One region of the Calothrix sp. CCY 0018 genome, then DNA from elsewhere that is predicted to be linked to it. Evidence: riboswitches for the same ligand, from Rfam matches in the RefSeq annotation. Region 1 holds a riboswitch; the other holds the start of a gene.

The links. A riboswitch is a leader RNA that binds a small molecule or an ion and turns the genes downstream of it on or off. The one in region 1 is predicted to bind cobalamin.
Region 2: another riboswitch for cobalamin. It lies ahead of ACM03V_RS05950 (sirohydrochlorin chelatase); the one in region 1 lies ahead of ACM03V_RS13880 (TonB-dependent receptor plug domain-containing protein).

Annotation. Positions count from the first base shown of each region.
Region 1 is NZ_CAWUDI010000016.1:107,655-123,888, reverse strand. It holds gene ACM03V_RS13955 (FxLYD domain-containing protein) at 1-31, shown strand, start outside; gene ACM03V_RS13950 (YggT family protein) at 264-554, opposite strand; gene ACM03V_RS13945 (hypothetical protein) at 738-1,100, opposite strand; gene upp (uracil phosphoribosyltransferase) at 1,189-1,839, opposite strand; gene crtH (carotenoid isomerase) at 2,240-3,727, shown strand; gene ACM03V_RS13930 (hypothetical protein) at 3,812-4,729, shown strand; gene ACM03V_RS13925 (DNA methyltransferase) at 4,719-5,786, opposite strand; gene ACM03V_RS13920 (helix-turn-helix domain-containing protein) at 5,916-6,164, shown strand; gene ACM03V_RS13915 (alpha/beta fold hydrolase) at 6,201-7,082, opposite strand; gene purT (formate-dependent phosphoribosylglycinamide formyltransferase) at 7,224-8,393, opposite strand; gene ACM03V_RS13905 (CAP domain-containing protein) at 8,835-9,401, shown strand; gene ACM03V_RS13900 (energy-coupling factor ABC transporter ATP-binding protein) at 9,532-10,353, opposite strand; gene cbiQ (cobalt ECF transporter T component CbiQ) at 10,334-11,140, opposite strand; gene ACM03V_RS13890 (energy-coupling factor ABC transporter substrate-binding protein) at 11,137-11,445, opposite strand; gene ACM03V_RS13885 (energy-coupling factor ABC transporter permease) at 11,423-12,214, opposite strand; cobalamin riboswitch at 12,805-12,948, shown strand; gene ACM03V_RS13880 (TonB-dependent receptor plug domain-containing protein) at 12,968-15,130, shown strand; gene ACM03V_RS13875 ((2Fe-2S) ferredoxin domain-containing protein) at 15,197-16,069, shown strand; gene ACM03V_RS13870 (ABC transporter substrate-binding protein) at 16,199-16,234, shown strand, end outside.
Region 2 is NZ_CAWUDI010000006.1:25,941-42,174, reverse strand. It holds gene ACM03V_RS06020 (ATP-binding protein) at 1-794, opposite strand, end outside; gene ACM03V_RS06015 (RibD family protein) at 1,223-1,918, shown strand; gene ACM03V_RS06010 (GNAT family N-acetyltransferase) at 1,968-3,152, shown strand; gene ACM03V_RS06005 (DUF4346 domain-containing protein) at 3,335-3,715, shown strand; gene psb32 (photosystem II repair protein Psb32) at 3,826-4,566, opposite strand; gene ACM03V_RS05995 (hypothetical protein) at 4,881-5,363, shown strand; gene ACM03V_RS05990 (hypothetical protein) at 5,392-6,165, opposite strand; gene ACM03V_RS05985 (polyphosphate kinase 2 family protein) at 6,485-7,381, opposite strand; gene ACM03V_RS05980 (hypothetical protein) at 7,533-8,018, opposite strand; gene ACM03V_RS05975 (peroxiredoxin) at 8,384-8,935, opposite strand; gene sipA (regulatory protein SipA) at 9,121-9,378, opposite strand; gene ACM03V_RS05965 (hypothetical protein) at 9,510-9,836, shown strand; gene ACM03V_RS05960 (hypothetical protein) at 9,979-10,104, shown strand; gene ACM03V_RS05955 (hypothetical protein) at 10,113-10,307, shown strand; gene ACM03V_RS05950 (sirohydrochlorin chelatase) at 10,534-11,538, opposite strand; cobalamin riboswitch at 11,577-11,832, opposite strand; gene ACM03V_RS05945 (aspartate kinase) at 11,992-13,800, opposite strand; gene ACM03V_RS05940 (response regulator) at 14,069-14,788, opposite strand; gene ACM03V_RS05935 (PAS domain S-box protein) at 15,108-16,234, shown strand, end outside.

The DNA of each region.
Region 1 (16,234 bases):
GTCGGGGTTTACTTCTAAAGTTCGTTACTAAGGTTGCTTCCCTTAGTTTAATTACAAAGTATGAAGCATGAATAAAAATATGAATGGCGATCGCGAAGCGCTACTGTTCAGATCGCCTTTAACAAAAACACAAAAAAACAAAAATTTGTGTATGTGTAGGCGATCGCGAAGCGAGTAAAGCTGTTCAGATCGCGCTTTGATAAACAGCAGTTCATATTTCAAATGTCATACTTCATACTTCATATTTGATTAGTCTGCTGAATTTAATAAACTGAAGCTGAAGCTGAAGCTAATAGACTACCAGCTACACCTGCTAAAAGTCCGCTGACTACGTTTAGCGCTAGAAAAGCCAGCAGGGGTGATAAATCAATTCCTCCTAAAGGGGGAATTATGTTGCGGAACAAATTAAGATAAGGATCGGTTATTTGGCTGAGTGCGGCGAATGGTTGGCTAGACCACTCGATTTGTGGGAACCAAGTTAATAGAACCCTACCAATCAGTAAATAACTGTAAATCTGAACGAATTGTAGCAGCGTTTTAATCAGAAGTTCCATAGGTATTCGGTGTTTTGAGTTTTAGTGAAAAGCCGTCTTATTATTGATTTTAATTTAGCTGGCATCAAGATGCCGAAGACTTTAGTTTCGGTATTCATCATTTTTTCTTGTCGTTCATTGAGTATTTTAAGCGGCTATAAAACAATTTATCGCTTTATTACCGCTGTAATTCTCAATGTTTCCTTAAGATTGCAATTCTTCGCTACGATTCGTAAATTCGTTTACTCCACTTGAATTGCTGTTAACATTACCTAATTGATCGCGTACTTCATCGATTGTGGCGTTTAACTGAGCAATTTTGTCTTCAAGGGAACGTCGCGCTACTTCCATTTCTACCCCAGTCGTCGCCGAACCTCGCATCTGTCGTCGTTTGGTAGATTTCTCGCTTGAATTACCCTTGCCTATTATTTGCTGTTCTCTTTCATCTTCATTTAATTCTGCTTCGTCACGTCTCTGAGCTACCAGCGTGCCGATAACCCCACCAACAACGCTACCAAAAATCGCTCCAGCCAAAAATCCGCCCGCAAAACCATCGCGTTGACTCATTATTCTACCACCTTTAATCGCTACTTCCTACTTTAATCATCACAAGCAACCCCAGCGTCCAAACTGTATATTTTTTTAAGTTCCTTTTTTAAGTTCCGAAAGTGCGATCGCCAGCATCTCCTAAACCAGGTACTATAAATCCTTGTTCGTTAAGTTTTTCGTCAATTGTGGCAGTGTAAACATTTAAACCCGGATAAGCTGTACTCAATTGTTGCAATGCGGTCGGGCAAGCGACTACGCAGACAATTCGCGTTAAAGCCGGGTCAACACCTCTTTGGACTAGCTCCGACATTGCAGCCATTATAGAGCCTCCAGTAGCCAACATAGGGTCGGTAATTAACACTCTTGTTTGAGGGTCAATTTTTTCTGGTAGCTTATTAAGATAACATTCTGGCTGCAAAGTTTTCTCGTTGCGGACTAAACCCAAATGATAAATAGATGCCAAAGGAAGCAAAGTTTGTGCCCCTTCTAGCAATCCTAACCCCGCTCGCAAAATCGGCACTACTGCCACCGGAATTGCAGGATTAATAAACGTTGCAGGACACTCCTCTAATGGAGTTTGCACCGTTGATTCTTGAGTAGGCAACCATTCCCTAGCCGCTTCGTAAGTTAACCAGCGCCCCAATTCAGTCATTGCCGAACGAAACAATACCGAAGGCGTACCAGCATCGCGAGCAACTGCCAGCCAATGTTTGATTAAAGGATGGGGTGGAACATAAACGCGCAATTGTAGCGTCATAATAGATATAAAAGCTTCAATATATAAGGTATCGCAACTGAAACATCATAATACTCTTTCAAGCCTGTGACTAACATCTAACATCGGTACTCATTAATTTGTCTCAAATATTGTTGAGAATATTTTTTATTACTAGTTGACATTTATTCTCAATCAGCGCTATATTAATTTTCAGTGTTCTCCTCTCTTTAAGGAACGGCAGACGGGATTGGTCAGCAGTTGCGGACTTGTCCCTCTTTTTTTTATTTTGGATTTTAACAACGGATGCGTTTCTTTTAGATTTTGGATTGCTTTAAGTTAAGAGTTGAGAATTCTAGTTTGTAACCTTTAACCTTCAACCTTTGACCTTTGACCTTTAACCTTTAACCTAGATATTAAAATCTAGGATTTATGACGATTTATGTACGATGTGATTGTAATTGGGTCTGGTATTGGTGGTTTGGTAACTGCGACTCAATTGGTGGTAATGGGTGCGAAAGTGCTGGTGTTGGAGGGATATACTATTCCTGGTGGTAGTTCTGGCTATTTTGAACGGGAAGGCTATCGCTTTGATGTTGGCGCTTCGATGATTTTTGGGTTTGGGGATAAAGGAACGACTAATTTACTTACTCGTGCGCTACAAGCTGTAGATGTTAGTTTGGAAACTATTCCTGATAACGTACAAATTCACTATCATTTACCTAACTCGTTGGATTTGAAAGTCGAACGAAATTATGAAGATTTTTTAGAAAATTTAATTGCTTACTTTCCTCACGAAAGCAAAGGAATTCGTCGCTTTTATGACGAGTGCTGGAAAGTTTTTAACTGCTTAAATCAAATGGAGTTGCTGTCTTTAGAAGAACCCGGTTATTTGATGCGGGCGTTTTTTGGGCATCCATTAGCTTGTTTGGGTTTGGCGAAGTACCTACCGCAAAATGCAGGAGATATAGCGCGAAGATATATTAAAGACCCGGAATTACTAAAGTTTATTGATATAGAGTGTTATTGCTGGTCGGTAGTAAGAGCGGATATGACACCCATGATTAATGCAGGAATGGTTTTTTCTGACAGACATTATGGTGGAGTTAATTATCCTAAAGGTGGAGTAGGACAAATTGCTCAGAAATTGGTGGAAGGTTTAATTAAAAAAGGTGGGGAAATTAAATATCAAGCCAGAGTTACAAAAATAATTAAAGATAGAGGAAAAGTTGTAGGCGTAAAACTGGCAAATAATCAAGAATATAGAGCGAAACGTGTGGTTTCTAATGCTACTCGGTGGAATACATTTGAGAAGCTACTTTCACCAGTAGAAATACCAGCTAATGAAAAAAGATGGCAACAAAAATATCAAAAATCGCCCAGTTTTTTCAGCTTGCATATGGGAGTAAAAGCAGAATTATTATCTCCCGATACTGAATGTCATCACATTTTATTGTCCGAGTGGGAAGAAATGACAGTTTCAGAAGGGACAATTTTTGTCTCAATTCCCACATTACTCGATTCAGAATTAGCTCCGAAGGGGCATCATATCATTCATGCATTCGCAACACACTGGATTGATCAATGGCAGGGTTTATCCCAGAAAGAATATGAAGCCAAGAAAGAAGCTACAGCTAATCGTATTTTGGATAAATTAGAAAAAATATTTCCCGGAATAAATGCCAATTTAGATTATTTAGAAGCCGGAACACCAAAAACCCATCGGAGATTTTTGGGAAGAGTCGATGGTACATATGGCCCAATTCCTAGAAGAAAGTTGCGCGGGTTGTTGGGAATGCCGTTTAATCGGACGGCAATTGAGGGATTATATGTTGTGGGAGATAGTACATTTCCTGGGCAAGGATTGAATGCGGTAGCGTTTTCTGGGTTTGCTTGCGCTCATCGGGTGGGGGTGGATTTGGGGTTGTAGAGCAATATTTACATATTGAATGGTCAGATCGACAACTGTTGTAAAAGTTATAAAATACCTTTGTTCAAACATGATTTATGAAATATGAAAACTGAGGATATTCTAAGAATAGCTATTGAAAAGTTGGAAAAGTTGCCTGGACATGAATTTGACTTATTAACAATCTCAAAACCTATTTCACCAAATGCTGCTATTAATCTATCAAAAGTTATTTCTAAACTATCTCCATTACTAGGGAATTTAATTGAATTTAATATCACTGAGTTCTTGAACGATCAAGAAGAATTCCAAGATCAAGGAGAATGGAAACGTCAAGATCCTGGATTTCCAGATACTATTTTTCAAGGTACAGTAACTCCGATACCTGGATTTGAAATCAAAACTTGGTTCCCATTAGCAACAGAAATAACTGCTCGCTTCAAAGATAGCCAAAATCACTTTAAATATGACAATACCTATGTTGTCTTGCTTCCTTGGCTTCCAAGCCACTTAATTTATGGAAAACCATACATACTCGACATTTGTACTATTTCAGCTTGCTCAATTGCCAAAGCTCGCGATCGCCACTATCATAATCCACCTGACTATCTTGTTTTAGAGCCGGAAGATACTCAAAAACGTACTCGAAATTTACAACAGACTAATACAAACGGCTATAAATGGCAAGGAACTCTTTCTCAATTTCAAGAAGCTCAAAAAATCGTAGATAGTTGGGGAGATAACGGTAAAAATTATCAGCCTACAAGGGAATACCAACAACAATTAAGACAGCTATTAAACTTATTTCCCTACAGGCTAGATACTAATTTTGCCAAGATAGATAGAATAGTTCATCCCGAAATAGAAAATTTTAAGCAAAAAATACTAGGAATGACTATACACGATATGTCCATTCGTGAATGGATAAAATTACTTAGTAATAAAAATACAGAAAATATTAAGTTGATTTTTAAAGAAAAATTGTTTATTGAAGATACGAAAGCTGACGATATTATTCTTTAAATCTTTGAACACCATAGAAAAAATATGTCCAGTCAATCTCTGCCCCAAAAGCTCTACGACCCAAATTATTTGCTGCAAGAGAAGCAGTAAATAATCCTCCAAATGGCTCCCAGACTACATCTCCAGAATCACTTGATGCTTCTATAATTAGTGTTATTAAATCTAACGGCTTTTGATTAAGGTGAAGGGCTTTATTTGAACCAATATTAATTCTTTCTTTCCCACGAAGTGCATTTCTTTCCCATACATTTGTATACCCGTAAGGACAGGAAAATTTAGAGCGCATAGCAGCCCATTCTTGTTTTATGATTGGATTCTTACCATCACGGGAAAAATAAGGTTTGCCTTGTGGATTACCGTATTGATTAGCATATTGTGATATTTTTTCAAACATTTCAGGTGGGGGAAAATACCACAGATGACCTTGATTGAAATACTTTCTAGTAGCTACGTTTTTAACTCCACACGCATCATTAGCTCGTTTGAGTGGAAGATTTGTACGCTTCCATTCGGATAACAACCATTCCTTCAAAAGCATTCCGTTTATTCGGGCTTCAAATACGTATTGAACGCAAACCTCTGTAACAACAGGAAATCTTCTAATCTTCTGGGTATTAACATTACCAGCTATATGCCCTTTACCCTTATTCCAAACATTGCAGTTAACGTAACGCCAGCCATACTTTTCTAAAATGGGATGGACTGACGCCCAACCAATTTCTGAATTCCAAAACCACAGTGTTGTTTGAGGTGTTGCATAATTTGACCACTGTTTTATATGGGGTTCATACAGTTCTGGTAGCTTTAAATGATCTGAAGTATCTCCTTCAAAACCTAAAATTCCATAGCCGCCATCAGATACTATTACTGTAGGTGGTTTCCATTTCATGTAGTACTTTAAGCTATCACCATAATGTAGAGAAACTTGTGAATCTTTCCACTCAGTGAATGATGGTTCTGAATCTAAGGAAACAACTTTACCTCGACCAACTGTACTAGCCGCTTCCACATGAGAAGCATAGTTAGTTACAACAGTTTCGTTTGCTATTTGGTTCATTTGTTTTTCTCTTTTCGGGCTTCACATTATTCAATCTGTCTAATTTCTACAAATATATATGATTAACAAATTGAGAAAGGTAATACAAAGTTTGCTAATATAATACAAAAATATCATACTTTTTGACTAATGTCAGACAAAATGTGTATTTCTTCGGCTCAATGTAGAGCCGCACGAGCAATGTTGGGTTGGTCTCAAGAAAAATTATCAAAACGGGCTAAGGTTGCAAGAGCGACTGTAGCAGATTTTGAACGCGAAGCTCGTACACCAATTTTAAATAACCTTATAGCTATTCAGAAGGCTTTAGAAGAAGACGGAGAAATTGAATTTATTCCAAAAAACGGAGGTGGTGAGGGAGTAAGATTTCGTTCTTCTTAAGCTCTTAAGGAGTTAAAAAACATACAAGAGAAGATATTAAAAATTATTTACGGATGCGATATGCTCCGCAACCACTTTCGGCTGTTCCAACTGCGGAGTATGCCCACAATTCAACGAAATCAATCGACTCTGTACAATATCTCGTTCAAATTTATAAGCATCTTCCATCGGCAAAGTTTCGTCTTTCTCTCCCCATAAAATTAAGGTTGGCTTTGAAATTTCTTTAATTCGCGGTGCTATCTCGCTGTAACCACCACTTTTAGTAAAACTAATTATCGCTTCGTGCCAATTGGGCATATCTAAATGTAAAACGGCGCATTGCAAGGATGTAATTTCGGCATCTGTTAAATTACCAAAATCCCCAAAAAATAGCCCTTGAAGTTTACGTTGTCGCCAATATTCAACAGCTAAATAATCAAAAGGAGGAAACAAAAATCGTCCTTGAGGAAAGCTACCAGAATAACCGACGCTGTTAATTAAAACCAGTTGATGAACGCAATCTGGATAAGAAAGCGTAAAATCTATAGCTGTTGCACCTCCCATCGAAGCACCAACTAAAATTACAGGTTGCTTAATTTGCGTTTTCCAGAAGTGGTACAGATGGGTTTTGATTGTTGCCGGGGAATAATTAATGTTTTTAAGTCTTTCTGTAAACCCGAAACCAAGTAAATCAACTGCCCAAGTTTCGTTTTTATCGGCGAGTAATGGTATTAGTAAGCGGAATTCTAATAAGGAACTCTCGAAACCGTGCAGCAGTAAAATTGGTATTCCGTTGTTACCTTGATGGATGTAAGCTGTTGAAATTGGTTGCCAGTTTAAAGGTGTGGTGATGGGAGTTATTTGAATGTTTTGAAAAAGGTTAATTGCTGATGAATCTTTGAGTTTTGATATATTAATTCCCGATAGGAATTCATGCATAAATGATTAGGTAAATTTAATATCTATTATTATAATGTCTGGTTCTTAGCCTCTGACTGGGAACCCCTTTCATAAAAGGAGGCGGAGCCTCTGGAAATGCATTACAAAGTAGAACCTTGTAACAAGATGACGAGATGCAAATCAAACTATATTAATTTTATCGGCAGCGACTTTGGCTTTTTCTCGCGCTTCTTGAACGCTGCTTCCTTTAGCTAAAGCTACTCCCATGCGTCGATATTTATGAGCGCTGGGTTTACCAAATAATTTAATATCAATGTCTTTTTCTGCAAGTGCTTCGGCTACTCCTGTATAACTAATATTATCGGATTTTTCTGAAGCTAAAATTACCGCACTTGCTGAAGGTGCAAACTGTTCTATATTGGGAATTGGTAAACCTAAAATTGCTCTTAAATGTAGTTCAAATTCATTTAGGTTTTGCGATATTAATGTTACCATCCCCGTATCGTGAGGTCTAGGTGAAAGTTCGGAAAATATTACTTCATTTTTAGTAATAAAAAACTCTACACCAAAAATTCCCGCACCTCCCAAAGCATCAGTTACTTTGATAGCAATTTCTTGGGCTTTTAATGTCATTTTTTCGGAAATTTCCGCAGGTTGCCAAGATTCTTGATAATCACCTCTTTCTTGACGATGACCGATAGGAGAGCAGAAAATAGTGGGGGAATTCCATTGTTTAATAGTTAATAGAGTAATTTCAATTTCAAAGTCGATAAATTCTTCTATAATTACTCTTTGAGTATCACCGCGAGAACCAGAACAAGCATAATCCCAAGCTTTGGCAACGTCTTGTTTATCTTTAACTATAGATTGTCCTTTGCCGGAAGATGACATTACTGGTTTCACTACATTGGGAAAACCAATTTGATTACTAATGTTTATCAATTCATTTAAAGAAGAAGCATAACCATATTTTGCAGTCCTAACACCTAACTCTGTATGCGCTAATTCTCTGATTCTATCGCGATTCATTGTATAATTGGTCGCCGCAGCCGTGGGAATTACAGTAATACCGCGCTGTTCAAATTCTGCTAATTTTTCAGTTCTAATTGCTTCAATTTCCGGTACGATAAAATCCGGTTGATACTTGCTGACAATCGCTTCTAAATCGTCAGCACTCAACATAGAAATTACTTCACAACAATCGGCAACCTGCATCGCTGGAGCATCTTTATAACGGTCAACTGCAATTACAAAATTACCTAAACGTTGCGCTGCAATAACGAATTCTTTACCTAGTTCTCCCGAACCGAGAAGCATGATTTTTTGGGGTAATTTAAAAGATTTTGTCATTAATTTAATTCTTAAACAATAATGAAACCTCACCCTCAATCCCTCTCCTGGTGGAAGGAGAGGGAAGCCAGAGGCAGGGTGAGGTTTTGTACTTAATTAATCCTAGTTAAATATCATCTGATTAATATTTGATTTTTCTACGGTCAATTTGTAAATCTTTACGTTCGATCCGAATTCATATTTATCAAGCAAAAATGCAATTAGTATTTTAAATCACAACCATATTCATGATAAATTGGCTAAAATTACATAGAATCTTTGCAAAGCTAAGTTATAAACTAACTTAAATTTTGCTAGTCATTCTGATGACGGGGTGAAAAAGGCTGCTTCTACCAAATTGCGAATAAATCTACCTGAAACGAAGTGTCAGATGTTATTTTTCTCTCGCTGAAGGGAATTATAAGTACAGGTTTATTTAGTTGTTTTTTGGAGTAAATATAAATGTTGAAGAATACTCGGCTAAAGGCTAATTTGACAAAATTGTTCCCATCTCTTGGAGTTGTTTTAGGAACAGCAGTAATTTTGGGTGGAATGGAAACAACCCAGTTTTCGAGCAATTCCGATAGTGTTACCGATTTAATTACATTAAGTTCAAAACCTGTAAATGCAGCTTCGGATGTTGCTGCTATGGAAAAATCGGTGCATCAACAAATTAATAAATACCGTAGTAGCAAAGGTTTGCCACCGCTAAAAGTGAATCCTAGTGTAAGCGCGATCGCAAGACAACACAGCAAAAGTATGGCAGATAAGCAGGTTCCTTTTGGACATAATGGTTCAAATTCTCGCTATCAAAAGATTTCTAAGTTAATTCGCTGGCGTGGTGTAGCAGAAAACGTTGCTTACAATCAGGGTCATCGTAATCCAGGAAAATCTGCTGTTGACGGTTGGATTAAAAGTCCCGGTCATAATCGAAATATGGTAGGTAAATATCAGGTGACTGGTATTGGTGTTGCGAAAAATTCCAAAGGTGAATATTATTTCACGCAGCTTTTTGTTAGTCAGCGGTAATATTTTAGATATTTCGTCTGCGTATAAATTTACCTAGCGAATGTAATTCGCGGCTACACAGGCAAAGTCCACCTCCGTGGACTATTTCTTATAACCCGCGCAGGCGGGTTTTGCTTGTGTAGTTTAATACTCACAATTTTAATATCCGTTCCCGCAATTTTTCCACTACAGCTTTCTCTTCTTCAGATAAACTCTCATCAAATAGAAGCTGATATATCAACGGCAATCCTAAATCTAATTGTTCTAAAAGCTCCCCTTGAGCAAATACATCATCGGGTTTACCTTCAAAAATTAACTGCCCCTTATCCATCACAAATATCCAGTCAGCCCAACGAAAAACTAAATCTAAGTCATGGGTAGACATTAATAATGTTGTACCGTCTTGATGAATTTTATCCAGGGTTTTGATTAGCTGACGGGTATGTTTAATATCTAAATATGCCGTCGGCTCGTCTAATAATAAGAGTTTGGGTCGTAGTACCATCACATCTGCAATGGAAACTCGTTTTTTTTGTCCCAAGCTAAGATGATGTACTGGTCTTTGCGCTAATTCTTCTAAACTAAGTTCTGCTAATATTTCTTCTACTCTTACCTGAATTTCTTTAACAGGTAAATTCAAATTACATAAGCCATAGGAAATATCTTCTTCTATTGTCGAAGCAACTAACTGTTGTTCTGGATCTTGAAATATTAATCCGACTTCCTGACGTAAATTACTTAAATAATTGCGGTCGTAACGTAATGGTTTACCGTGCCAGCGGACAATTCCACTCGACGGCTTATATAAACCGTTTGCTAATAAAAATAATGTGGTTTTTCCACAACCATTCTGACCGATGAGCGCACATTTTTTACCTGATGGAATATTTAAAGTTAAACCGTTGAGTGAAGATTCTCTAGCGCCGGGATAAGTGTAGTGTACCTGTTCAAATTCAAGTAAATATTCCTGCATTCAGCCACCACTCTAAACTAATTAATATTACACAACCGATTACTGCTTCTAGAATGTAGCGTTTTGAAGGACGATAGCGACGAGGAGCATAAACTCGAAATTCTCCGCTCATTCCCCGTGATTCTAATCCTAATGAAAATTGACTGTATTTTTGCAAGGTTCGCTTTAAAAGCTGTCCGACTAATAATGCTAAACTTTTGATGCTGGTACGAAAATCACGGTACCCGAGACGAGATTTTTGAGCGATAGATAAATCAGTGGCTGTATTCCACAATATGAAAATAAACCGATACATTAATAATAATAATTCAATTAACAGCGTGGGAAACTTGAATCGGCGCAGAGTTTGCAATACTTCCGTAAACGGAACAGTTAGCATTAAAAAATATAGACAAGAAACAGAAGCAAAAGCTCTAGTAAAAATTGCCAGAGCTTGATAAAAACCACTACGACTAATATATATATAGTAAAATTCTAAATTTAAACCTTGCCAGGAATCACCTTGCACCTGGGAAATATCTGCAACAGAAACACCATTAATAACTAAAGCCGGTAAACTAGTCAGCCAAAAAAAACTAGCAACTGCCAATATTCTGATATAAATACCGGCTGGAATTTTCGCATAAACAACCGTCCAAATACCCATCCATAATGCAATTAAAATTTGTACTGGTGGATGGGTAGAAAGAGAAATCAGCAAAGTTGTTAAAGCAAAAACTAATTTATGTTCTGGTGGCAACCCTCGCAATCGATTAGTGTAAGCTAAAGTATCGAGTTTTAAGCTCATTCTTCACGTTTTTGCTTTTCACTACGTCCTTTATATAATCCAATTGCGTAACCAATTAATCCCGCACCCAAAGCAGCTTGAGAGGAAAATAATAAACTTTCAATTTCGCCGCTTGGTGGTTCAAATAGAGGTTGAAACCACGGTTCATAATCCGGTTTAACTTCAGTAATTGCTTCTTCAGCTTCCCCATCAGCACCACCATATTCACCACTTACAAATATTAATGGTGCAACTGCTAAAGCAACGACTATGGATATCAACAGCCAATTGTTCCATCCTTTATTAGACTGACTTGATTGTTTCATTTCCTTGAGGCTCCCGCTTAATTAAATTCAATAATTCTAATTCTTGTGGATTGTAAGATTGCAGCCAATTCCACACCAATACTGTCAGCAAACCTTCACTAATCGCCAAAGGAACTTGAGTTAAAGCAAAAATTCCCGCAAACTTGGCAAACGAAGCCATCACACCACCAACAGGTGCGGGGAAAGCCAAAGCCAATTGGATAGAAGTAATTATATATGTCAATAAATTTGCTAAAGCTGCCGCTAAAAATATCGCTAACCTTTGATTACCAGACAACTGCATCGTTAACCGATAAATCCAAAAAGCCGCAAATGGCCCGGCGATCGCCATCGAAAATGCATTAGCGCCCAATGTTGTCAAGCCGCCGTGTGCCAGTAATAAAGCCTGAAATAGCAGTACCAAAGTCCCCAAAACTGACATCGCCAAAGGACCAAATAATACCGCACCCAAACCCGTACCCGTAGGATGGGAACAGCTACCAGTTACCGAAGGAATTTTCAAAGCCGAAAGCACGAAAGCAAAAGCACCAGCTAAACCTAAAAGTAATTTAAGCTGTGGTTTTTCCTTGGTGATGCGAGTTAAGGATATTAAGCCTAAAACAAAAAACGGTAAAGAAACAGCCCACCAAAAAGCAGCCCAGCCAAATGGTAGAAAACCTTCCATTATATGCATTGCGTAAGCCGGTTTCGGTACACCAATTACCAAATATAAGCTTATTAGCGCTATTCCCAGTAAATTCAGCCGTTTGAGATTTTTTCGGATTCCCATAAAAGATTTAGTTGTGCTTTTTACTAGTTGAAAAGTATTAAAAACAATATTCTCTATTCGAGAGTCAATAACAGCAAAATTTGAACCAATAAATCATAATTGTTTACGCCTATTCGATAAAGCATAAACTGTAAAATTAGTTGCTATTGTCTGCTAGAAAGTTCCCTCGGTGAAGTTTAGCATGAAAAATTTTATTCATACTAGCACGGTAATTTAGTTTTCAATATTAACAAAGATACGTTTTATTGTACGGGTATATTTATAAATTTGATTAATCGATAATATTGGTTAAATGCTTAACATTGACATTAACAATAACGCTGACATTGACATTAACATTGTCATTATTGATTAAAAGCAATTCATCTAAATCAGTTATTTCGATATATAATCAGGCACTTTTTTATAGGATTATCATATAGAATAAGTTTTTCCAAATTAGTCAGCTTACAAACTAAACTAGAAATGGATTGTATTAAAAAAAATATATGAAAAGCAGAAAAAATAGTGTATAAATAGCAAATATTTAGTTTGAGATAAATTTCTATTATTTTTGATTAAGCGTAGGCTATAGTGCTAATTTATTTTCAATCTTGAATTAACCAATTGGTTTTGATGGGAGTCAGCCATCAGACGTAAGGGGGAAAGTCCGGTGTAAATCCAGCGCTGTCCCGCAACTGTAATAAGACAGAAGTCTTTAAGTCAGAATGCCCGCCAAATGTGATAAAAAACACAATAATCTGCGAGGTACGGATGAAAATTATTTTTAGTTGCCAATCGGGAATACAGTTCACAGTATTAATGATGACGGTATTGGGGATATTATCTGGGAACGATCGCGCTACAGCACAAGAAATAGAGCAAATATCAGAATTTTCCCAGTATCAAGGTACAGCAAAGGACTTAGAAATAATTCCAGAATTAATACCTGAAAATACTTCCACTACAAGTAATAACACGGAAGAAATTGCTCAAAATAATCCTGTACAAGAAGCAGAGAAAGAAGAACAAGAAGCAGATATTGAGCTTACAGTTATAGGAGAAATATTAGATCAACCAGTATTTGCACCGTTTCGTCGTGAAGGAAAGGTACGCGATGCGACTCGTCCAGTATACGTAATTAACCGCGAGGAAATTGAAGCCCAGGGTGCGCGTACTGTCAAAGAAGCGCTAAGATTTCTCCCCGGTATTTTACCCGACGGTACTGTGGGAACAGAAATTGGTGGTTTAAGCGGTCAGTTTATTCGCGGTTCTAATACTGGACAAGTATTGATATTAATTAATGGCAGACCAGTTAACAACCTTGGTAGTGGTGGTTTCGACCTTTCAGAAATTACTACAGATATAGTCGAAAGAGTTGAAGTTCTTCCTGGTGGAGGCTCTACCCTCTATGGTTCCGATGCGATTGGAGGGACAATCAATATTATTACTCGTCGTCCAACAAAAGATATTACTACCACCGCTCAGCTAAGATTCGGTAGCTACGATTTAAACGAACAAAGCATTCAAAATAGCGGTAAACAGGGTAATGTCTCTTGGTTGCTAGGCTACAATCGCACTCGCGCTAACAATAACTTTGATTATTCCATTCCCGAAGTTGACTTTGATGGAACTAGAGAAAACGCCGATGTACTCTACAATAATCTGAATTTACAGGTGAATACAGAATTAAATAAACGCCAAAATTTGAGTTTCAACGCGATTTATCTTGCAAAAGACCAGGGAGTTCCCGGTGGTGTAGCAATTCCGCAAATTTCTCAAGCTGCTTTCAACTCGCTTACCGATAATAATCGTAAGTACACCGACCAAGTTCTCACGGATTTAACATGGAATGCAAAATTAGGGAAAGCAGATGATTCCTTAGTCACAGCTAAAGTCTATCTAGACTTTCTCAATACCCGCTTCGACAACCGCACGGGAGACATCAGCAATCAACAACAGTTTGATAACAATCAGAAATCCTTGGGTTTTCAGGTACAGCATAATTGGCAAATTGCTAAAAATCATAATATTACTTATGGTTTTGACTATCGTAATGTCAGCGCTGAAAATGTGACTCGTAACCTCGCAGATGAAACAGAAACAGAGAATTACGATGATAGTATCGGACAGGGAGCCGTATTTGCCAAATATCTGGTCGATGTGACTCCTGAAGTGCGATTAAATTTAGGATTGCGTCAAGATTTCAATAGTTTGATAAATGGTTCCGTAACTTCTCCAGCAGTAGGTGCGCGTTGGAATTTTAGTGAAAAGACTACACTTAGAGCTAACTATATCCGTAATTTCCGAGTCCCTACCCTATTTAATTTATTTAGTAATTCTCCTTTTGCCCAAGGTAATCCAGACTTAAAACCAGAAAGAGGTAATAGTTTTGATGTAGGTATCGACCAACAATTAGGTGATATTGGTTTAATACGTTTTACTTTTTTCAATAACACCATTACCGATAATATTGCTTATGATAATGTCAATTTTACCTATGAAAATATTGGTAAAGTTCGCACAACTGGTGTAGAACTTGCCTTAAACTTGCAATTAGCAAAAAATTTCTACTTTTCTGGTAACTATACTGCAAATGACCCTAGAATACTTGAAAGTTCTAATCCTGCCGAAGTTGACCAAGAATTAAGATTTGCAGGTGCTGATAGTATTAACTTAGGATTTAATTATGAAAATCCCCAAGGTTGGTATGCAGGAATTTTGATGCATTCTTTAGGTAGTTATCCCACCAATAACACCAATACAGAATCTTTACCCGGTTACACAACCTTTGATTTTAAATTGCGAGTTCCTGTAAGTACAAATTTAGCCTTTAATGGTAGTGTAGAAAATATTTTTGACCAAAGATTTCAATTATTTCCCGGCTATCCCGATGCAGGTAGAATTGTACAAGTTGGGATGAATTATAAGTTTTAGGGAATTGGGGATTCCTAACTCATTAATATAAAACAAAACCATCCGTTGTTAAAATCCAAAATCACCATGAGTAACTATAATCCTTGGGTAACACCATTAAATAATCAAAGTACGGAAGATTTACTAACAGGAGGAAAAGTTGAATATGAGGATATTGATTGCAGTTGTGATGTTTTATCATCGTTACTTTACACTTTATTTCAACAAAATTGGCAGCAGGTAGAATTAGGGCACGTTGCTCAAGGTGGGGTTTTAGAATTAGGATTTAACAATCCACCTAAGATTTGTATTCTCTATGATGGTTATCTCACAGTAGTAACAGAAGGTTGGCATTTACACCTGTGTATTGATGATAATTTAGGTGGTCCGAATAACCAAACTCCTTTAGAATTAAGACGACAAAGAAGAGTTAGTCGTGCAGCGTTTTATCGACGTTTCAACAAAGATGGAAATCCCAGAAGTTGGGGAATTGAACTTTGGAATGGTGTGGGTGAGAATGTAATGACAATTTTCTTACCCAATCCTTTAGTAGATGGAGAAAATTTATTACCGGAAGGTAAACCAGACTTATCAAAATTAGCTCTTTATCAAGAATTAAGGGAAATTTATGTATTAGGTAAAAAACCAATGCCATTTACTCAAAATCCCTTAAAACGTGCTTATATTTCAGTTTGTACTTCTGGAAGATGTTTACCTTCACGTAATTGGCAACCAACTTTTGAATCCTTAAAAAATGCTGTGGAAAAAGCCGGTTTAGATATAGAAGTAAGAACATCTGGCTGTTTAGAAGTTTGTAAATTGGGACCAGTCGTATTTAATTCTGAGGACAGAACTTGGTACACTCGCGTTAATCCAGAAATTGCTGAGACGATTGTTGAAAAGCATTTAGTCCAAGGAAATAAAGTTACCGAACATCTTTATCCACCAGAATCGGTTTAAAGATACTCAAGGAAACATCCTATAAAATTAAAATTAACTTCTCTCTGCGTACCTTCGCGATAAACTCCGCGTGCCTTTGCGTTAAAAATATATATAATCCTTATCCTTAAACTATAGGATGCTCCTAATATGCAATTTTTCAGATTGAGCAGAATCAAATCAATA
Region 2 (16,234 bases), on a different contig from region 1:
TCAATAGCTGTATATCCAGCAAGTAACTGCTTGCCTTCTTGATCAAAAAACAAATCTGAAGAACCTTCGGGTTTGGATACAGCATTTTTTACAATCTGCTGTAGCTTTTTTGCATCTGCGTGTTCGGCGATATTGGTACCTACTCGTTGAAAAATCGGGTGTGCCATAATTGTCCCGTTTTCTGCAATTACTACCGTAGAACCTGTTAATAATCTGGGATTCTTTTGATTTTTTTCGTGCAGTAGTTGCGATTGCATACTTAAGGTATAAAGCAATTTACCTTGAGTATCGTAGACGGGAGAAGCTAAGTTTAGCTCTAGCTTTGAGGATGGATTTTCTAAACTATTTTTTTGAGATTTTGCCGGTAAAATAGGTTCAATTTGAACTTTATTTCTCGATGTCGAAAAATTATTCAAATTAATTACTTTTTTACCACAATTTTTAGCAATAATATTGTTGTTGCTTGGATTTTTCAACTGAATGCATTTGATTTGTCTGGGCAATTCTTTCACTAACTGAGTAACAAATTTTTCTATTAACTCAGGTTTACCCGATTGAATAACTGTAGTTTGGGAAGCGATAAATAGATTACTTTTAAGCGTATCAATAGTATCGACAATGTTCTCTGCTTTGATCGTTGCACTTTCAGTTAAATTCTGACGGGCAACTTCTATTAAGCTAGAACGTGCTTTTTTATAGCCGACAAACTCACCTATCAATAAGACTGGTACTGATAGCAATAATATCTTGGATATTAGAATTCGGCGAAATGATGATTGACGAAAATTCACCATTGGTATTCTCTGATAAGCATCTGTTCAAACTTTAAAATAAATGCGATCTAACAAGTTAATATACTTCTATTATTAAGTTTATTATTCCGGTATAGTCAAGTTATTAAATTCTTGTCAACAAAAAAGAATTGCGAGATACCAAATTTTATCGGCTAGAATAAAAATTTCCATAATTTAGTATTTGGTAATTGGTACATCTTTGTTACACTTGATCAACCTTCACATTTAAGATACATATTGAGATAAATATGATAAAGTATATGACTTCGCTACAAGAGTATTGTTTATTGCATGGCAATTATGCTTTGAAGTTAATCGCACCAATCTAACTGTATTACAGCTAATAAATATCGGCTATACAAGTTTTCTATTTATTGGTATTACTCGTTGAGAAAATATCAGTATCGCGGCGCAGTCGCACCATAATCATGACAAAACAATCTCGTCCTCAAACCACAATCGTTTTGGCAATGAGTGCAGATGGGAAAATAGCAGATGTTACTCATGCTCCAGCTAGATTCGGTTCAAAGAATGATAAAGCACACCTAGAAAAACAAATTGCGACAAAGGATGCTGTTTTGTTTGGTGCTGGTACTTTACGCGCTTACGGTACAACTTTAACAGTATCGCATCCACACCTATTACAGCATCGAAAATCCAATGGTAAGCCACCCCAACCCGTTCATATCGTTATTTCTGATTCCGGTGAGTTAAACCCAGATATACGCTTCTTTCAGCAGCCAGTTGAACGCTGGTTAATTTCAACAGCTACAGGAGCCAACTTTTGGCAAACAAGACCGGAATTCAAACGTATACTGGTATTTGAAACACCCGCAGGAAAAGTTGATATTCATGCAGCGTTCAAACATTTGACTACATTGGGTATAGCACAGTTGGGAGTTTTAGGTGGCGGAAATTTGGTCGCGAATCTTTTAGAGTTAAATTTAATTGATCAAATTTGGCTGACTATCTGTCCCTTAATATTAGGTGGTGAAGATGCTCCAACCCCAGTTGAAGGTTGTGGATTTTTAGCGAAACTCGCTCCACGCCTGCAACTGATAGAAGTTCGCACCGAAAACCAAGAAGTATTTCTGCACTATTCCCTGCAACAATTCCCAGATTAGATTACGCTGTAGGAAGCTTTTGCCGCTCCTAAATGTGTCTTTAACTCTGATGGTGGAAAAAATTAAGTCGAGTTATTCTCTCTTGTGGATTGATAAAGTTGCTGAAGTACCCAAAAATGCTTGGAATGCTTTGGCTGTTCCACTTCAGACTCCTTTTTTTGAATGGGATTGGTTAAACAATCTCGAAGTTTCTCAAAGCGCTACAGCCAAGAGTGGTTGGTTGCCCAATCACTTAACGTTATGGCGAGATAGAACGTTGATTGCTGCTGCTCCACTTTATATCAAAGGACATAGCTATGGAGAATTTGTCTTTGATAATCAGTGGGCAGAATTAGCTTACCGTATTGGCGTAGAATATTACCCCAAAATGCTGGGGATGTCGCCGTTTACACCAGCCGAGGGTTATCGATTTTTGATTGCACCAGGGGAAGACGAAGATGAAATAACTTCCTTAATGCTGCGGGAAATAGATTCTTTTTGTAAAAAGCAGCGTATCAGTGGCTGTAATTTTTTGTATGTAGATCCCGATTTTCATCAAGTATTGGAACGTCAGGGTTTTACAGCTTGGTTGCACCACAATTATGTTTGGCAAAATCATGACTTTACAAGTTTCGATGATTATTTAGGTGCATTTAATGCTAATCAGCGTCGTAATATCAAACGCGAACGAAAGGCTGTAGCAAAAGCAGGTTTGGAACTCAAAGCATTTACTGGTGATGATATTCCTCAAAACTTATTTCCTTTAATGTACGATTTTTATGCCGACACCTGCGACAAATTTGGTTGGTGGGGCAGTAAATATCTGACAAAACAGTTTTTTGAATCGCTGTACGAAAACTATCGCGATCGAGTCGTCTTTTTTGCAGCTTACAGCGAACAAGATAACAGCCAACCTGTGGGAATGTCATTTTGTTTATACAAAGACGATAAAATGTACGGCCGCTACTGGGGTAGTTTTCAAGAAATAGATTGTCTGCACTTTGATGCTTGCTATTATTCACCCATTGAATGGGCGATTAAAAACAATATTCAAATATTCGATCCCGGTGCAGGTGGACGACACAAAAAACGTCGTGGCTTCCCAGCAACCCCGAACTACAGCCTACATCGTTTCTACGACAATCGTTTAGGACAAATACTCCGTCGCTACATCAGCGAAGTCAACGAACTCGAACAGCGGGAAATTGAAGCAATTAACGAGCAGATTCCTTTTGCAGCTAAGAATGAGGAGTAGGGAGTTAGGAGTGGGGAGTTAGGAGTTAGGAGTTAGGAATTAAGAGTTAGGAATTAGGAATTAGGAGTTATAAATTCAATGTTGGTAACTGGTAACTGGTAACTGTTCACTGTTAACTGAAAAGAATTACACTATTTTAAGTTCATGAAAACCCTTATGAGAGTAATTGTTTTTAAGTAATTATGAATCTACTTGACAATTTAAAAGCAATAGATGACAAACTTTCTCAACGACATATTGATTTAGATCCTGCCGGATATTTTATTATTTACATCGACCGAGAAGAAGGATTAATTTTTGCTAAACATTTTAGTAACATCATCGATGAGCGAGGTTTAGCCGTCGATCCAGAAACGGGAAAAGTTATTCCAGCAAAAGGAAAAGTAGAACGAACCCATACTACGGTATATTCTGGCAGAACCGCAAAAGAATTATCTGTAAAAATTTTTGAAGAAACTCAGCCCTGCCCGATAACCATGTTCGATCATGCTGCTTATCTAGGTAGAGAATTTGTCCGAGCCGAGACTGCTTTGGCAACAGGGCAAGTGTACGTGCAGGATTAAGATTTTGGTAAGGTAATTGGTAATTGGTAATTGGAGAGAGGGGGGAGAGGGGGTAGAATAAATTATTATTCACTCCTAACTCCTAACTCCTAACTCCTGACTCCTAACTCCTAACTCTCTTTACCTTCCGATGATGGTTGGAAAACTAAATAGATATAGTATGTTGCCATCGGAATTACGGTAGCAGCTATCAGTAATCCTACTATCCAAGCTGTAGCATTTTCCTGGTCGGTGTCTTCAGCTTTGGTAAATGTTCCTTCCACCTGTACATCGTTTTTAACTTCTGGTGGGCCGGGATCTGGTTCACCAGAAAGTACGGTGACAAGACGTTCTTGTGCATCTAAAAAGGCTTGATTGTACTTGTTGCCGTTCCGCAACGGTACTAAAATTGTTTCTGATGCTACACTTTCGGCTATGTCATCAGGCATTATGGATTTGATTTTATCACCCGTAAGAATAGCGGTGCCATTGGTTACAGAGTCAATCATTAATAAAGTTTGATTTGCTTGTGCTTCTTTGGTAGGAAACCATTTTTCAAATAGGGCTTTAGTAAAACTTTCGGGAGTTTCTCCGTAATCTAAACGACGAACAGTAACTATTCTGACTTCGTTTCCTGTTTGAAGAGCCAATTCATCAAAGGCACTACTAATTTGACCTTCATTGAAACGGCTGATTAAATCTGCTTCATCTACAATCCAGGTGTCTGAAGTCAGGTTTGGCATATTATATACACCCGTAGCCAAAGCAGGTATCGTAAACGTTGAAAAAACGAATATCATCATCGCTAACAATACAATCAGCTTAGCGATATACTTTTTGCAACTCAAGAAGCGATTGAGAAGCTGTTTCATAGCAGAAAACCACCATACGACTTTTCACCAAAAATACTACATAAGTACGATCAAAGTCTCGTTTTTGGCAAGGTTTTATATATAAAAGTGCCGAGCAATATTGATATAAGTAAGGATTTTAGGATAAAACGTAATGATTTCAGTTGTCAGTAAGCGAATAGGGAATGGGGCATGGGGAATAGGGAAAAATAAAAATGTGTTTGATAAAAACGGAAAACTTTTCCACACGTTTAGATCCCCCCAACCCCCCTTTTTTAGGGGGGCTTTACGTAAGTCCTATAATTTAAGAAATTATTAAAATTCAAATTAATCAGATGAATTACCTAATCGCGGTTTATGCTAACAAAGTAGAAGCTTTATCTGCTCGCACTGCTTTAGAAAAAAGTTTACCCAGCGAGCAAATTAGTATTTTAGGTGAAGGTTTTGAAAGTACTGACGAATACGGACTAATTAAACCCGAACGACAAGCTAAAAGTAACCTGCAAAGTTTTGCTTATTGGGTTGTACCGCTCGGATTTGCTTGTGGTTATGCTTTTAATTTTTTAGAGAATATCGAAATCCCGACCGTAGATGGTGTTCTCAATCAAGTTGCTGGAGGCTTGTTGGGAGCAGCTTTTGGTTTATTATTTGCTTTTGCTGTAGGTAGTAGTGTAGAGTCTAATGTTGTTAATAAAGATGCTTCCCTTTATCGCGATCGCCTTAATGCTGGCAAGTACTTAATTGTTTTTCACGGTACCAGTGAATTAGTAAAAATTGCTACTAATACTCTACATTGTTTTGATGTTGAGAATATTTAAAGATAGGGAGTAGAAAGTAAACAACAATTTAAGCAAACAACCTGAATCTCGCTAAAACGTTTTCAATCGTCTGCGGCAAAATATTATTTAATTCCCTAGTATCTTGAAATTGCATTATCTGAGTTGCACTTAAATCAAAGGGAAATTGTCCAACCATTACCTGACGCTGCATTTGTGCAATTAGTATCTGCTCAGAGCGCTTACTTTGAATAGCGTAACCGAGTTCAATACAGGTGTTAGCACTGGGAAGAAGTAAAGGTTTTTCCTTACCGCTATCAACACTGGCGATCGGTGTGGCATCCGCAATAAATAACAAGCTTCTGCGAATTTTTCGCATCATGCTGCTTCCCAATCTCATCGGCGCATCTTTTGGGCGAATAGACTCAATTAACTTTAATGGCAGTCGCGATCGCAAATTTAATTTATCTAAGGTATCGAGCAATCCTTCCCGCAAAGCATCGCTAGCTTCAGGATATTCATTTTGATAACTCAAAAAAATCGTTGGCTCTAACTGCGCTAACAAAGCCTGTTTCGTGAAATAAATCTCATGGCTAATTAAATCAATGTTGGCAACACAATAGCCACCACTGCCTTCAACATAAAATTCTATCTCGTCGCCTTCCAGATAGCGCCTAAACCAAGTTGAATTTTTTACTTCCTCACTGTCTTCCAAAAAATCTGCTCTCAAAGCCGACTTTAACAGACTTTTTTTACTGATACGAATATCTGGCTGACGTTTTTCCAACTCTGGAATCGGCTCATACTTTTCGATATACCAAGCTCTCAGAGCAATAATCGACATAACTAGAAGCTAATTGTTTAAATGTGACTAAAATTTAACTAAGTATTTCAAATATTTAACTTCGTACAAGCTTACACCGAAGTGTAGCCCTGAAAACAACATCCACATGAATATCATCCGAATGTTATATAGATATCAACATTCCGACAAAATTACAGTTAACTAAACTTTCATTAATTAACAACTTAAGATAGTTGTAGCAGCTTTAAAATATTGATACTCCCCAACACTCCAATTTTATCTGGAAAAATAAGTACTATTGTACCATAAAATAAAGAGATAAATCACAAAAAAATAATAACTGGTAACTTCTAACTGCTCACTGCTCACTGCTCACTGATAACTGTCGATCTTCTGCTTGCAAAATTTCCTTTGCTTGTAAGATACGCTGCATATGTTCTTCTGTTACGGTAGGATACTCTAACTTCAGTTCTTTTAATTTAGAGCAGACAATATCGGCTACAGCCATACGAGTAAACCATTTGTGGTCGGCAGGAATAATATGCCAGGGTGCCCATTCAGTGCTAGTGTGGCGAAAAGCATCTTCGTAAGCATTCATGTAATCGTCCCAAAAATTACGTTCTCGGATATCACTTGCTGAGAACTTCCAGTTTTTTTCAGGTGTTTCAATGCGCTTCATAAAGCGGTTTTTCTGTTCTTTTTTTGACACATTGAGAAAAAACTTCAGAACAACAATTCCATTATTAACCAAATATTTTTCAAAATTATTTATCTCTTCAAAACGCTGCTTCCATATATGGTTTCCTTTTAGAGATACAGGTAATTGTTGTTTTTCAATTAGCTCCGGATGCACCCGCGTCACCAAAACGTCTTCATAATAAGAACGGTTGAAAATACCTATTCTTCCTCTTTCGGGTAAAGCTTTAAAACTTCGCCATAAATAACCATGATTTAATTCTTCTGAGGAAGGTTGTTTAAAACTAAACACCTGACAGCCTTGAGGATTTATGCCAGACATAACATGCTTAATCGTACTATCTTTACCAGCAGCATCCATTGCTTGGAAAATAATTAATAATGCATGAGTATTTTTAGCATAAAGAATATCCTGGTATTTCGCCAATCGTTCAATATCATGAAGCAACTTAATCTTTGCATCGCCCTTTTGATCGTAACTACCTGTAAAAGCAGTATCGTAATCTTTTTTCAGAGAAATTTTTGAACCCGGTTTAACAATAAAAGCATCACGATCCATAATTAATGACTTTCCTTAAAAGCTGACAAACTTCTACAGTAATAAGTATTTATCCTTAATTAGCAATCAAGTAAAATAAAGCAACAAAACTTTTTATTTTGGGAATTGGGAATTGGTAATTGTCAACTCCTAACTGCTCACTGTTAACTGTTCACCAGTCATCATCTAAGTTTTGTTTATTAACTGGACGCATGGCTTCTCTACCTAAGAGAAACATTCCGGCAACTCCCAAGCAAACAAACCAAATATACTCACCCCAAAATGTTCCAATTTGTTGAGTTGGACTCATTTCTGGATGTAGGGTAGTGAAAAAAAGAGCCAAAATAAGAATCATTAACGAACTAAATCCAACACAGCTTAAACCAATCCGAATCCGAGCAGGACGTAATTCCCAATCGTTAATTTCACTTAGGTCTATTTCTGCTAATTCTTCTAACGAATCATCCGCAATATCTGAAGCATCTTGTAAGTTTTCGCTTAACTTTGGCGGTAGAATTGGTACTAATGCGGCAACAGTTGGACGGCGTAGCAAAGCTTCCGTATTTCGCAATATTTCTAAAGGCTTGCGAGAATCTGGCTCGGCAAATTCTAATTCTTCTGTAGTTTTTTCAACCGGGACTTCGCGTTCAAAATCCATATTTTTGCCTCGTTGAAATATCGCCTTTCTACTTCTATTTTTAACTTATTTTGCTCGCAGTTGTCGGGATGAATGTAATTAAGATCAAAGGTTAAAGGTAATAAATTAATTTCTTTTTTGGTAATTTTGATTTTTTAGGACTTACGTAAAGCCCCCCAATATAGCGGGGGGTTGGGGGGATCTAAACGGCTGAAATAGTTAATTTTATCTTTCTTACGGGACACGCTTCGCTAAGGTTGCGATTGCACAAGTCCTGTTTTTAACAATATGCAATAGTTTTATATTATTAAGGACGGGCTAGAAGCCCATCCCACAAGAAAGTGTGTACAAACGGGATTGTTGTTTTTGAAAATTCCTTTTTGTAATTAAGTGGTTTCCTGTAAATCTTTGAGTCTTGCCATTACGTCTTGAGAATGAACGATTGGATTAACTTTGACAAAAGTTTCTCGCAAAATTCCATCTGGATCGATAATAAAACTGTGACGGCTAGAAATAAACGATAACCAGGAACCGTAATCTTTACTTACCGCACCTGTTGTATCTGCTAATAAAGGAAATTTTAAACCTTCAGAATCGCAAAATTCGGCGTGAGAATCAATATCATCGGCGCTGACACCAATAATTTCGGTATTCCTTTCTAGGTATTTTGGCAAATCTTCTTGGAAACGACGAGCTTCGATAGTGCAACCAGCAGTGAAATCCTTGGGATAAAAATAAAGCACTACCCATTTACCGCGATAGTCGGAAAGGGAAATTTCTCCATCTCCAGTATTAGTCGGTAAAGTAAATTCCGGTGCGGGTTCATTGATAGAGGGTAGCGTACCACCCATTGCATTCGCAGCAGGGGTAAAATTCAACCATCCTAAGAATACAAAACAACTGGCAAATAATATATTGAGAAAATTGCGACGATTCATTTTTCTGTAGAGTATGAATGAGTACTTTATATAAGTTTACAATCACTCGTACAGTAGATGTATTTATATTTAGCAGTTGATTAATATAAGGTTCGTAGTAGCGCTATGCCCTGGCGGGCACGCTACGCTAACAGCGCCTCATATTCTGGAATCCGGATGCGCTAAAGCGCTACTACGAACCCAATTTATTGAAAGCCTTCACCCGATTGTTCTACTTGAGTGTGAGTTTCTACAGATTCTATATACTGACTATCGAGAAGAAATGAGCCTTTAGCGAAGCGGATGCCCCAGTATCCTCCGGGACGACGGTCAAGAACGATACCTTCTTCCCCTACATGGATGATATCGGGAGGGCGTAACATGGGCATGGGTTCGGCCGTTTTGATATAAGGTGGTAGCGCTACCACACGGACTTTACTACCAATAGCGAATTCTTCAGACATAGTAAGGAGTTGGGTATTAGGAATTAATTACTTATTAGTTTAAATCTAACGTTTTATCCTGTCTCAAATCTCCAAGATTTCGGTAATCTAGTACGGGGGAAGTAATAGAAACAATAAAATTATTTTTGATTATGCTGTCAGATAGTTTGTATCTTGTGTACGGTTTGCTTGCTGTTATTTTAATTTTTGGTGGGGCGATCGCCTTTTTTCGTTTTTTATTCGCGGCAATTTATGCTAAGGGAAATTCTAAAGATACGGTGCTTTTAGATTTAATGGAACGAGCGGGTATTCCTAACTGGCAGACTTTACAGCAAAAATCGGGTGTAAGCACTACCGTAGTTTGGCTGTTGCGCGACGGACAAGGAGCTTCGGTTAAATTGAGTGAATTAGCGGATGTTGCGAAGGCTCTTGTATTGCCTTTAGGGGTTTTTTTGAAAAAGTTGGATTTGGTTGAGTAATTTTATTGGGCATGGGGCATTGGGCATGGGGCATTGGTAATTGATGATTTGAAACTCCTAACTCCTAAGACGTAGCACTGCTACGTCTCTACACTGTTAACTGTTTTTGGGGAAAGCTGGTATTAAGTGATTATTAAAAGCTATGCCAGAAAATCCCCAGAAGCCACGAGAATATGATGCTGTACTCGGTGGTGAAAATCCAATTGGTTATAGAAGCTCCGGTAGTAACTTTAGTAGAAGCAAAAAGACAATATCCAATCCGGGTTAGGGCAATGCATGGCTGAAATCATAGCCGCTCAAATATTCAACCAAAGAAAAGGTAAAGAAATTTCTACAATTTATGGTGTTGTTACTACTGGAACTAATTGGAAGTTTTTAACGCTTAAAAGTCAAATTATCGAAATAGATTTGAATGAATATTTTATCAGTGAATTGGGTAAGATTTTAGGAATTTTGAAAAGTTTGATTTGATATTTTATCTTTTATCCGGCGGTTGAAACCGCACGCCATTTGCTACATACTGCGGGAACCTCCGCAACGCAATGGCTTATCTACACAAACAAAACCCGCCGTGGCAGCGGGTTTCAAAATTTATCATTATTATTCCACGCAGGTGGAATTTGCCTGTGTAGCCGTGTTAGCGCAGCGTCTCCGGAGGAGACATTCTATTCGCCAGATACTCTAAAAAACCCTTCCCCTACGGCACCTGCCAAATCCTCTGATGATAATTATCAATATCTGCGTAGGGGTCTACAGGCGTGTGTGAATGGTCGTGATGATGGTGATGGTGGTCATGTCCGTGTCCGTGTCCGTGGTTATCCGATACTGCGGCAGTGCGGAATTTACACATCTCACAATTCATCTTCACTTCGCCGAGTTGGGTTTCTATTTCTCGCTCTCGCAATACGGTTAATAATTCTGGCTGTAAACCAATTTCTGGTAAAGCAGTAATAGAAATATCTGGATATTGCTCTTGCTGTTGAGCTGTAATATCAAAGATTTTTTCCATTAAAGTCCCCATAAACAAGAAGTATGGCAAAACAATTATGCGTTTTGGCTTATACAAACGAGCGCGTTTGAAACCTTCTTCTAATCGAGGATGGGTGATGCCGATAAAGCAGGTTTCAACGGTGGAATAACCGCTACCTTCCCAAATAATCCGAGCTAATTTATACACGTCGCCGTTCGCGTCGGGGTCGCTGGAACCTCTACCTACAAACAAAAGTACGGTATCTTGACGGGAAATTTGTTGGGGATTATGTTCGGGTTTATCGAATTCGGCTAAACGGTTGCGCCACAGTTCGATAAATGTGGGTGTAATTCCGAAGTGTCTGCCGTAGTGAAATTTTAATTCGGGATATCTAACCCTAGCGCGGTCTAATTCATTGGTAATATCAAATTTATTGTGTCTTGCAGCAAATAATAAAATCGGTAAAGCGGAAAGTTCGGTATAGCCGTTTTTGATGCATTCGTCCACACCTTCTTGAATTGTCGGCTCGGTTAATTCTAGAAAACAAGGTAAAACCGGACGAGAATCATCTAAAGCTTGATAAGCACTGGCAAAATCTAGCAAAGCCTGCTTTCCTTGGGCATTTCTTGTACCATGTCCAATCATCAGCAAAGGACGCTTCATTGGTAAAGCAGGTAATTGCAGATTAGGAAATTGTAATTTTGTCGAATTTGAATTATCGATAGTTTGCATTATTTTCAGAAGGCTCCCTTCCCGTGCTACGCAGGAAATAAAGTGAGCTAATAACAGATAGGTGTTCTGGCTCAAACAATTTTGGATTTTGGATTTTGGATTGTTATTAATCTAAAATCTAAAATCTGGAGCAGGAAAGTTTGGGGGAAGAACATCTACCCCCCAGCTTTCCGCAAAATCTAAAATATTTTTACAGTTGCGGCACAGCCCCGGAATTTCACCGGAGTTTCCCTAGTCTGTTACGGTTCACGTTTGTTTAGTTATATTAGCCGAATCCGTGTCTATTGCGAAATGCAGGATGGGGGGATGGGGGATGGGGAGATGGGGAAAGAGTTAGGAGTTAGGAGTTAGGAGTTGGGAGTTAAAGTAAGATGCCCAATTACCAATTACCAATTACCAATGCCCAATAGCCAATTCCTAACTGTTCACTGCTCACTGCTCACTGATTACTGCCTAAGCTGGAACCACAAATTCTTCTGTTCCCCCTAACTCAAATGCTGCATGAATCGCTTTTAATGCTTTGATTCCTCGATCTTCTGCGACTACGCAACTGATTTTGATTTCTGAGGTGGTGATCATTTGAATGTTGATGTTCTCTTGAGATAGGGATTCAAACATTTTGGCTGCAACTCCTGGTTGCCCTACCATTCCGGCACCAACTATACTCACTTTGGCGATTTCCATGTCAAGCACTACTTCACCCCAACCGCATTCTCCTGTGGCTTTCTGTAATAATTCTTGGGCTGCTCGTGCGTCTACTCTGGCTACTGTAAAGGCTATATCTCTGGTGGGAATACCTTTGATTACGTGACAGCGCTGGGATTGAATTATCATGTCAACGCTGATGTTGTGATTAGCTAAAGTTCCGAAGATTTTTTCTGCCATGCCTGGAGTATCGGGAACTCTACGAATCCCCAAACGCGCTTGTTTCATGTCTAAGGCTACTCCTCTTACTGGAGGGGAGGAGGGAGAAATTGTGAGAGCGGGAGAAGGAGAGGAATATTCTGCTTCTATTTCAAATGTTTCTCGCAGTGCGGCTACGGCTTTTTCGCAATCTGCACTGTCAATTACACAGCTAACTTTTACTTCGCTTGTCGAAATCATTCTAATGTTTACTCCCCTACGCGCTAGGGTTGCGAACATTTCGGCAGCAACACCAGGACGACCAATCATTCCCGCACCAACTATACTTACTTTGGCTATCTGTTGCTGTATCATGACTTCGGCTTGTTCTGAAGAGTCAGAATTACGCAGTGCTGGAGCGATCGCCGAAGCTACTGCCTCTGCTTTCTTTAGTATCGGTGACATCACTGTAAAGGCTATGTCGTTGGTATTACCTTCGTGAATCGACTGAATAATTAAATCTACGTCCACTTTCTGACGGGAAATTTCCCCAAATAGCCGCGCTGCAACCCCCGGTTGATCCGGTACGCGCAATAATGAGACCTTGGCTTGATTGGTATCAAATTCAACATCGTCAACGGGTCGAGCTATTTCTAAGTTAACTAAAGAACGCGGTTTTGGTTCGGGTGAATTAACTACAGTTCCGGGGCAATCCGTCCAGCTAGAGCGTACTACCAATTGCACGCCGTAATTGCGGGCTATTTCTACAGCGCGGGGATGCAAAACCTTTGCTCCTAAAGAAGCTAATTCCAACATTTCATCGCTGGTAACTTCTGCCATTAATTGCGCTTGCGGAACCAAACGCGGATCTGTAGTTAATATCCCCGGTACATCTGTATAAATTTCACATTTTTGTGCCTTTAATGCAGCGGCGATCGCCACTGCTGAAGTATCAGAACCGCCTCTTCCCAAGGTAGTAATTTCTAATTCTTCGGTACTACTAATTCCCTGAAACCCAGCAATTACAACTACTCTACCTTCTTCTAAGCATTTTTCGATTCTATCGGTAGCAATATGTAAAATCCGAGCGCGGGTATGTTCGGCTTCAGTAACAATTCCTACTTGGGCACCCGTCAAAGAAATTGCAGGCTGTCCGATTTCCTGCAAAGCCATACTAACCAAAGCAATAGTTACCTGTTCCCCAGTCGAAAGCAACATATCCATTTCTCGTCTTGAAGGGTGAGGAGAAATATCATTCGCTAGCTTCACAAGTCCATCTGTAGTTTTTCCCATAGCAGAAACTACCACTACCACAGAATTTCCGGCTTTGGCAGTTTCGCAAACGCGCTTTGCTACTGCTTGAATGCGTTCAACCGAACCAACAGAAGAACCACCGTATTTTTGAACTATGAGCGCCATGATAATTGTATGGGAGATATATGAGGAACTATGTTACCGTTTCAAAGCCAACGCCATCGCAAGGCATCAACAAGTATATTATTAACAACTTATCAGACAGCACACCGCTTGTGAAAGTTAAGAGTTAGGGGAGGGGGGGAGAGGGGGAAGAGGGGGGAGAGGGGGAAGAATAAATAATAATTACCAATTACCAATTACCAATTACCAATTACCAATTACCAATTACCCATGCCCCATGCCCCATGCCCAATTCCCAACTCCTAACTGATTACTGCACTATTCCCGATCGCAATGCCCGCACTGCTGCTTGTGTGCGATCGTCAACGCAAAGTTTACTGAGAATTCCTCTAACGTGGGTTTTTACGGTACCGATTGTTAAGTAAAGTTCTTTGGCAATTGCTGCGTTGTCGCATCCAGAAACTATCAATTCTAATACTTCTAATTCCCGTTTTGTTAATGGATAAGTTTCTATAACTTTTTCAACTTCTGGATCTACTGCTTGAATTGCGACTGTTTTTGCATCCGCACCTGCTTTTCCTTCGGATACTTCTTGGCGTACTTGTCGCAGTACAATATCTGCAATTGCTGGATCGATCCAAGATCCGCTTGAAGCTGTTGCTTCTACTGCTTCAACTAATTTCTCGCTTTCAATATCTTTCATGCAGTAGGAATCTGCACCAGCACCAAAAGCTGCTAGTACCGCTTCGTCGCTGTTTTGCATGGTTAGAATCAACAGCTTAGTATCTTGGTTTTCAATTTCTGCTTGATATTGCCGAAATCTTCGCGTTAACTCAATACCGTCTATGTCGGGTAAACCAAGATCGATAGTCGCAACATCCGGCTTTAAGCTTTTCAGAAGATTTAAACCATCAATTCCGTTAGAAGCTTCACCAACGATTTCAATATCTTCGCGAGTTTCCAAAGCCGCTCGTAAACCTATCCTAGTTAAATTATGGTCTTCGATTACGACTACTCTAATTTCACTCATTTTATGCAACCTCTACCCACATTATTCAAAACCCTATTAAAGATAGCAGAGCTATTTTCTAAGAAACGATTATGTTTATTGTATTTAATACGTTTATAAATACCATTACAAGGCTTGTGTTTACAAATAGTTATAAATCTATTTTTTGCATTTCATCCTCACGATAGATACCTATATACACAATAACTTAACTGTAGAAGCTAGAAAAAGCAGGTCTGAACGATTAAGCTTTTAACAGTGAACAGTAAACAGTTAACAGTGACCAATTCTTAACTCATAACTCCTAACTCCTAACTCCTAACTTATATGTCCCGCCGTTATGAATCAAAGTCATCATCCTGCTAAAACTGATAATACTGCTCAAAGTGAAGCTCACTTTGGACGGGTTATGCAGGCTATGACGCAGATTTTTTGTTGTACGGATGCAGATGGACGGGCTACTTATTTTAATCAAAAATGGTACGAAGTAACTGGATTAAATGAAAATCAATGTTTAAATTTAAGTTTAAATTTTAATTTTCTACAGGCTATTCATCCATCCGAACGCGATACGGTTTCTCAGTCTTGGTTAGCAGCGGTAAAAGAGCGCAAATCGTGGGAATACGAATTTAGGATCGTACACAAAAATAAAAAAGCTTGTTGGTATGCGGCTTTTGCCCAACCTTGTTTTGACGAAGAGGAACAGGTTATTGAATGGGTAGTTACTTTTAATAATATTAACAAATATAAGCGAAGCGAAATTAGGTTAGAACAGCAAAGCGAAATTAACTTTGAACAACAAGAAGCACAAACCGAGATTCAAAAATACTTTGAAAGACTAACTTTAGCTTTAGATGCTGCGAAAATGGGTTCTTGGTATTGGGATTCGTTTACTAATAAAAATGTGTGGACTCCTTACCACGATATAATTTTTGGTTACGAACCCGGAAATGGAGAACATACCTATGAAGATTGGGCAATTCGGGTTCATCCTGAAGATTTACCATTCGCTGAAGCTGCTTGGCAAAGCGCTTTGAACGAACATAAGGATTATGTTTGCGAATACCGGATAGTTCTACCTGACGGTAGTATACGCTGGGTTGAATCTTACGGACGCTACTATTACGATGACGATGGTAAAGCTTTGCGGATGGCGGGGACTGTCACCGATATTACCGAACGTAAAAAAGCACAGCAGGCTTTAGAGTCAAGCGAGCTTCGCTACAGTACTTTAGCTCAAATCTCTCCCGTTGGTATTTATCGTTGCGATGCGTCTGCAAATTTACTTTACGTCAATCAACGCTGGTGCGAAATAACTGGGTATAGTTTTGATCGGGTAATCGATCAGGGGTGGCGTGCAACAATTCATCCGGAAGATAGAGCGCGAGTGGAAGCAGAAGTACAGCGCACCTTAGAGCAAGCAATACCTTTTGAATCCGAATTTCGCTTTCAACGCCCCGATAATTC